DNA from 2 places in the Rhizobium sp. BK008 genome. Region 2 is predicted to be linked to the other one. Evidence: predicted binding sites of a transcription regulator. Region 2 holds the regulator's gene; the other holds the start of a gene.
The links. Region 2 encodes LexA, which represses DNA repair genes until DNA is damaged. Its sites were predicted from a motif close to TGTTCNNNNTGTGTTCNG; they were not measured.
Positions count from the first base shown of each region.

Region 1: a site for LexA is predicted at 1,356-1,373, ahead of uvrA (excinuclease ABC subunit UvrA). Genes of this name have one in related genera too.

Region 1 is NZ_JACIFK010000001.1:1,524,051-1,527,739, forward strand. Features, by position in the region: gene FHT69_RS07385 (MarC family protein) at 1-609, shown strand, start outside; gene FHT69_RS07390 (single-stranded DNA-binding protein) at 694-1,212, opposite strand; gene uvrA (excinuclease ABC subunit UvrA) at 1,496-3,689, shown strand, end outside.
Region 2 is NZ_JACIFK010000001.1:1,641,379-1,645,067, reverse strand. Features, by position in the region: gene FHT69_RS07970 (ComEC/Rec2 family competence protein) at 1-2,168, shown strand, start outside; gene lexA (transcriptional repressor LexA) at 2,149-2,868, opposite strand; gene FHT69_RS07960 (VOC family protein) at 3,066-3,689, shown strand, end outside.

The DNA of each region.
Region 1 (3,689 bases), 120 kb from region 2:
CTGCTCGTCACCATCGATCCGCCCGGTCTCGCACCGATCTTTCTGGGCCTGACGACAGGCATGAGCCGCAGTGAGCGTACACAGGTGGCGTTGCGTGGCTCGACCATCGCCTTCATCATTCTCGCGGTCTTCGCGCTGTTTGGCGCCGGCGTGCTCAGCGTGCTGGGGATTTCGATCGGCGCCTTCCGCATCGCCGGCGGACTGCTGCTCTTCTGGATCGCCTTCGAGATGGTGTTCGAGAAGCGCCAGGACCGCAAGGAAAAGGCCACCGAGGTGGCAATCACCAAGGATCATATCGAAAATATCGCCGTCTTTCCCCTCGCCTTGCCGCTGATTGCCGGCCCCGGCGCGATCTCGGCGACGATCCTGCTTGCTGGAACGCTCGCCACCTCCGTCGGAAAAGCGCAACTGATCGGCGTTCTTGCCGGCAATCTGCTGCTGACCTTCCTCATGCTGCTCGTCGCCGAACGGCTGGACCGTTTCCTCGGCGTCACCGGCCGGGCGATCCTGACACGGCTTCTCGGCGTCATCCTCGCCGCCCTAGCCGCCCAATTCGTCGTCGATGGCGCCAAATCGGCGCTCAATCTGATCAGCGCGACGCCGCACTGAGGGCGGGAGATCAAAGAAAAAGAGCATGACGCCGTCAAAGGCATCATGCTCTCAGGTCTTTCACCAGCCCAGGAAGGCTCGCGATCAGAACGGGATGTCGTCGTCGAGATCCCGCGAGAAATTGCCGCCGCCAGCGCCGCCGCGGCTCGGGGATGAAGAGGGAGCCGGCGCGCCGTAGTCGTCGCCATAATCGTTGCCGCCGCTGCTGCCGCGGCCGCCGCCGAAACCGGAGCTGGCACCGCCGCCTTCACCGCGGCCATCGAGCATCGTCAGCGTCGAATTGAAGCCCTGCAGCACCACTTCGGTGCTGTAGCGGTCCTGGCCCTGCTGGTCCTGCCACTTGCGGGTCTGCAGCTGGCCTTCGATATAGAGCTTGGCGCCCTTCTTCACATATTGCTCGACAACCTTGCAGAGGCCTTCGTTGAAGACGACGACAGTGTGCCATTCGGTCTTTTCACGGCGCTCGCCGGAATTGCGGTCGCGCCAGGTTTCCGAGGTCGCGATACGAAGATTGGCGATCGGCCGGCCATCCTGAGTGCGGCGGATTTCGGGGTCTGCACCCACGTTTCCAACCAGAATTACCTTATTCACGCTACCAGCCATACTTCTCACCCTGCCTGCCGCCCTGCCCGGCGGCGTTTAATCGATCGGCGCACCTTAAACCATCACGGACCGCCGATGCGCATGGGCGGCATTTAATCCACAGGTTTATCCATCAGAAAGCCGCATGCATTCATCAGGAATTTTGTTCTTTATTTGTTCTAGTTTATCCGTATGATCCTGTCAACAGAATCGAAAACCTTGACCCTTCCCGGATATTCAGCCTCGACTCGCCCGCCGGCATCACTAAATAAGGGCTGTTATCCAGAAAACCAAAGCAGAGACGATGAGCGAACTGAAGACGATCTCCATCCGCGGCGCGCGCGAGCATAATCTCAAGAGCATCGATCTCGATCTGCCGCGTAACAAGCTGATCGTCATGACCGGGCTTTCGGGATCCGGCAAATCCTCGCTCGCCTTCGACACGATCTACGCCGAAGGCCAGCGGCGTTATGTCGAGAGCCTGTCGGCCTATGCCCGGCAGTTCCTCGAAATGATGCAGAAGCCCGACGTCGACCAGATCGACGGGCTGTCGCCGGCGATCTCGATCGAGCAGAAGACCACCTCGCGCAATCCGCGCTCGACGGTCGGCACCGTCACCGAGATCTACGACTATATGCGCCTGCTCTTTGCCCGCGTCGGCGTTCCCTATTCGCCGGCGACCGGTCTGCCGATCGAGAGCCAGACCGTCAGCCAGATGGTCGACCGCATCCTCGATTTCGGCGAGGGCACCCGTCTTTATATTCTTGCGCCGCTCGTGCGCGGACGCAAGGGCGAATACAAGAAGGAACTGGCGGAGCTGATGAAGAAGGGCTTCCAGCGCGTCAAGGTCGACGGCCAGTTCTACGAGATCGCCGAGGCGCCGGTGCTCGACAAGAAATACAAGCATGACATCGACGTGGTGGTCGACCGCATCGTCGTGCGCTCGGATGTCTCGGCGCGTCTGGCGGACAGCCTGGAGACCTGCCTGAAGCTTGCCGACGGGCTGGCGATCGCCGAATTCGCCGACAAGCCGCTGCCGCCGGAAGAGACGTCGGCCGGCGGCTCGGCCAACAAGTCGCTGAACGAGACGCATGAACGCGTGCTGTTTTCGGAGAAATTCGCCTGCCCGGTCTCGGGCTTCACCATTCCCGAGATCGAGCCGCGGCTGTTTTCCTTCAACAATCCCTTCGGCGCCTGCCCGACCTGCGACGGCCTCGGCGCCCAGCAGAAGATCGATCCGGACCTGATCGTGCCCGAGCCCGAACGGACGCTGCGCGACGGGGCGATCGCGCCCTGGGCCAAGTCGACCTCGCCCTATTACAACCAGACGCTGGAAGCGCTCGGCAAACATTACGGCTTCAAGCTCGGCACCCGCTGGAACGAGCTTTCCGACGAGGCCAAGGACGTCATCCTCAACGGCACCAACGACAAGATCGAATTCCATTATGCCGATGGCGCCCGCTCCTACACGACGCAGAAGAATTTCGAGGGCATCATCACCAATCTCGAGCGCCGCTGGAAGGAAACCGATTCCGCCTGGGCGCGCGAGGATATTGAGCGCTTCATGTCGGCCGCCCCCTGCCCTTCCTGCAACGGATTCCGCCTGAAGCCTGAGGCCTTGGCGGTGAAGATCGACACGCTGCATATCGGCGAAGTGACCGGGATGTCGATCCGCGTCGCCCGCGACTGGTTCGAGGCGCTGCCGGCAAGCTTCAATGCCAAGCAGAACGAGATCGCCGTGCGCATCCTCAAGGAAATCCGCGACCGCCTGCGCTTCCTCAACGATGTCGGCCTGGAATATCTCAGCCTGTCGCGCAATTCCGGCACGCTGTCGGGCGGCGAGAGCCAGCGCATCCGGCTTGCCTCGCAGATCGGCTCAGGGCTGACTGGCGTCCTCTACGTGCTCGACGAACCGTCGATCGGCCTGCATCAGCGCGACAATGCCCGGCTGCTCGACACGCTGAAGCACCTGCGCGACATCGGCAACACCGTCATCGTCGTCGAACATGACGAGGATGCGATCCTGACGGCCGACGACGTGGTCGACATCGGCCCGGCTGCCGGCATTCACGGCGGCCAGGTCATCGCCCATGGCACACCGCAGGACATCATGGACAGTCCGAACTCGCTGACCGGCAAATATCTCTCGGGCGAACTCGGCGTTCCCGTTCCCGATGAACGCCGCAAGCCGAAAAAGGGCCGCGAGATCAAGGTGGTCGGCGCGCGCGGCAACAATCTGAAGAACGTCACGGCATCGATCCCGCTCGGGGTGTTCACGGCGGTGACCGGTGTTTCCGGCGGCGGCAAGTCCACCTTCCTGATCGAAACGCTCTATAAGTCGGCAGCGCGCCGCGTCATGGGCGCACGCGAAAACCCGGCCGATCACGACCGCATCGACGGTTTCGAGCATATCGACAAGGTGATCGACATCGACCAGTCGCCGATCGGCCGCACGCCGCGCTCGAACCCGGCGACCTATACCGGCGCCTTCACGCCGA
Region 2 (3,689 bases):
CGGATTTTCCGGTCATTGCACCGCTGCTCTGCCTGTTGGTGCTTACGACCGCGGTTCTGATCGCCAGCCGTATGCGGGCGGCATTGCGGACCGTCCTGCTGGCGCTTGCACTTATGGCCGGTGGCATGGTCTCGGCGGAGTTCGAAAGCTGGCGGGCTTCGACCGTGATCCTCGACTCCGCCGTGACGACGACGGTGACCGGCCGTGTCGAACGGCGCGAAGGCGATGGTCGCGGCCGGTGGCGCTACATTCTGGCCGTCACCGGCACCGAGGCGCCGCAGGTGAAGCGGCCGCCGGAACGGATAACCGCGATCGCCCGCGGCGCCGACGCGCCTTTCGAGATCGGTGACATCATCACCGGCAGGGCTCGGCTGACACCACCGTCAGGCCCAGCACTTCCAGAGCTCAACGACTTCTCTTTCGGGGCCCATTTCGATGGCATCGGCGCCAATGGTTTCTTCTACGGCGCGCCGACGAAAGTCGATTTGCAGGCAGGCCCGCAGGCTGCCAGATCGACGGCGGAAGCCCTGCTCGAATGGCTTTACCGGCTGCGCAGCGGCATCGGCGACCGCATCCGATCGATTCTGCCCGGCGACACCGGCGCTTTTGCCGCTGCTCTGGTGACGGACGAACGGCGCGCCATCTCGAATGCGACCACGGAGGCGCTGCGCCAGTCCGGTCTGGCGCATATCATCGCCATCTCAGGACTCAACATGGCGCTGTCGGCCGGCATCTTCTTCGTCGGCTTCCGGATGCTGCTCAGCCTCTTTCCCGGCGTCGCCCAGGCCTATCCGACGAAGAAGATCGCCGCCGCCGGCGCGCTCATCGCCGTCACGGCCTATTTCCTGATCTCCGGCTTCGCGGTCTCGGCCGAACGCGCCTTCATCATGATGGCCATCATGCTGATTGCCGTCTTCTTTGACCGGCCGTCGATCAGCCTGCGCAATGTCGCTCTCTCCGCGCTCGTCATCCTCGTCATTTCGCCCTCCGAAGTCCTGGGGCCGAGCTTCCAGATGTCCTTTGCCGCAACCTTGGCGCTCGTGTCGGGCTATCAGCTGTGGAAGGATCGGCGCGTCCGCGAGAATGCCTTCCTGAAGCTGCCGATCGTCAGGCCTTTCGTCGCGGTTGCGGGGTTCTTCGGCGGTGTCTTCCTGACCTCGCTGATCGGCGGTTTCTCCACCGCACTGTTTTCGATCGAGCATTTTCATCGCCTGACCGCCTACGGCCTGCCGGCAAACCTCGCGACGATGCCGATCATCTCCTTCATCATCATGCCGGCCGGGTTGCTGGCGATGCTGCTCATGCCTTTCGGTCTGGACGTTTTGCCTTGGAAGATTGTCGGATTCGGCCTCGATCTGGTGATCGCCGTCGCCAAGACCGTGTCCGGCTGGGGTGGCGACATCGGCATCGGCCGCTTGCCCGCCTGGTATTTCGCGGTCGCCGTGGCAGGCTTCCTGCTGCTGACGCTGCTCCGCACTCGGCTGCGCCATATGGGCACGTCGATCATGTCAGTCGCAACGCTCATCCTGCTGCTTCTGCCGGTTCCCCGGCCGCCGGATCTGGTGATTTCGGAAGATGGCAGTCTCGTCGCGGTCGTCGAGGCGGCGGCAATGGCCTCCAACCGTGAAAACCCGCCGGATTTCATCTTCGACCAATGGCAGCGCGCGCTGGTCCTGCCGGCGCATGACCCGCCGAAGATGCTGGATGGTCCTGCTGTCCCGCCAGCGGGAGAGGACCGCCGCGTCAAGCTCTCCCGCGATCAGCAGAACGAAGCGAGGGCGGCGATGCGGGCGGCTGCAGCCGGCGGTGACGCAAACCGCTTTTCCTGCGTCAAGAAGGCCTGGTGCATATCAAGGCTTGGCAACGGTCATGTGGTCGCCGTCATCGACAATGCCGCCTATCTCGCTCCGGCCTGCGATGCGGCCGATATCGTGGTAACGTCGGTCCGCCTGCGTTTCAACAGCTGCCGCTCAGGCGCGACGCTCTTCACCGGCGAGACGTTGCGCCGGACCGGTTCCGTCGAGCTGCGGTTCGCGGAGGCCGGCATGGAGGTCACAACCGCATTCGATGATCTGTGGCGGCCATGGATCCGCCATCGCGCCTATGACTGGCGCAGCAACAGCTTTGTCGAAACCGGCCTGCAGGGTGTCAGTGATAGCGGCGAATAAGGCCGACGAGTTTGCCCTGCACCTTGACGCGGTCTGGCCCGAAGATCCGGGTCTCGTAAGCCGGGTTGGCCGCTTCCAGCGCGATCGAGGCGCCCTTGCGGCGGAAGCGTTTGAGCGTCGCTTCTTCGTCGTCGACGAGAGCAACGACGATGTCGCCAGGGCTTGCGGTGCTGCCATTGCGGATGATCACGGTGTCGCCGTCGAAAATGCCGGCGTCGATCATCGAATCACCCTTGACCTCCAGCGCGTAGTGTTCACCGGAGCCGAGCATATCGGCCGGAACGACGATGTCGTGGGTGTTGTTCTGGATTGCCGAGATCGGAACGCCGGCGGCGATCCGGCCCATGACCGGCACGGAGACTGAGTTGCCATTGTCGGCGACGGGTTTTGCAGGAGCGGGAGTGGCGACCGGCTGGGGCTTGCCCAGGCTGCCCTCAATGACGCTCGGCGAAAAGCCGCGCCGGGGCTGGATGCTGGGGCTATAGGCCTCCGGAAGCTTGATGACCTCGAGTGCGCGGGCCCGGTTCGGTAGGCGGCGAATGAAGCCACGCTCCTCGAGCGCAGTAATCAGCCGGTGAATCCCGGACTTCGAAGCGAGATCCAGGGCGTCCTTCATTTCGTCGAAAGACGGCGGAACGCCGGATTCCTTCATGCGCTCATGAATGAAGAGGAGAAGCTCCTGTTGTTTGCGCGTGAGCATCGACGTTGTGACCTCGTGATTGAAACAAATCCAGAACAGACACTATATGTTCCATATGTGTTCCGCAAGTAGCTAAATTTCCGTAAAACTTGGCGCCAACTCGTTGAGATTTTTATTTTCATTCGCCGGATTGGCCGACAAGTCTTGCCTTGCGCGGCACTGTCGCACATCTCTGCCGTGTGAGGAGAGGGGATACCATGAACGAGCATTCCGCCAAACCACGCCCGCTGGATCATGTCGTGCTGCCGGTCGTCAATATCGATCTGGCGCGCGAGAGGCTCGGCAAGCTGGGCTTTACCGTTGCCGCCGATGCGCGTCATCCCTTCGGAACGGAGAATGCCTGCGTCTTTTTTGCCGATAAGACCTATCTGGAGCCGCTCGGGATTGCGAGCGTTAGGGAAAGTGAAGCATCGGCGCGGCAAGGCAATGTCTTCACCGCCCGCAACCGCGCCTTCCGATTCCGCTGCGGCGAGGAAGGGCTTTCGGCGGTGGCCTTCGGCAGCGAGGATGCCGATATCGATCATCGGAATTTCGTCGGCGACGGAGCGAGCGCCGGCGAGATGCTGGCGTTCAGCCGGCCGATGACGATGCCGGATGGTTCTGAGAGCATTGCCGGCTTCAGGCTGGCCTTTGCCGGCGACCTGCGCGCGCCCGATCTCTTTCTCTTCACCGTCGAGCGCGTCAATCCGCTGCCGGCCGACCGCGGCGCGCTGGAGGCGCATGCCAATGGCGTCACCGGCATTGCCGAGGTGGTGCTTTGCGCGCCCGATGCGGCTGCCTTCGCCGCCTTCGTCAGTCTTGCCAGCGCGCAATCGGCAGTC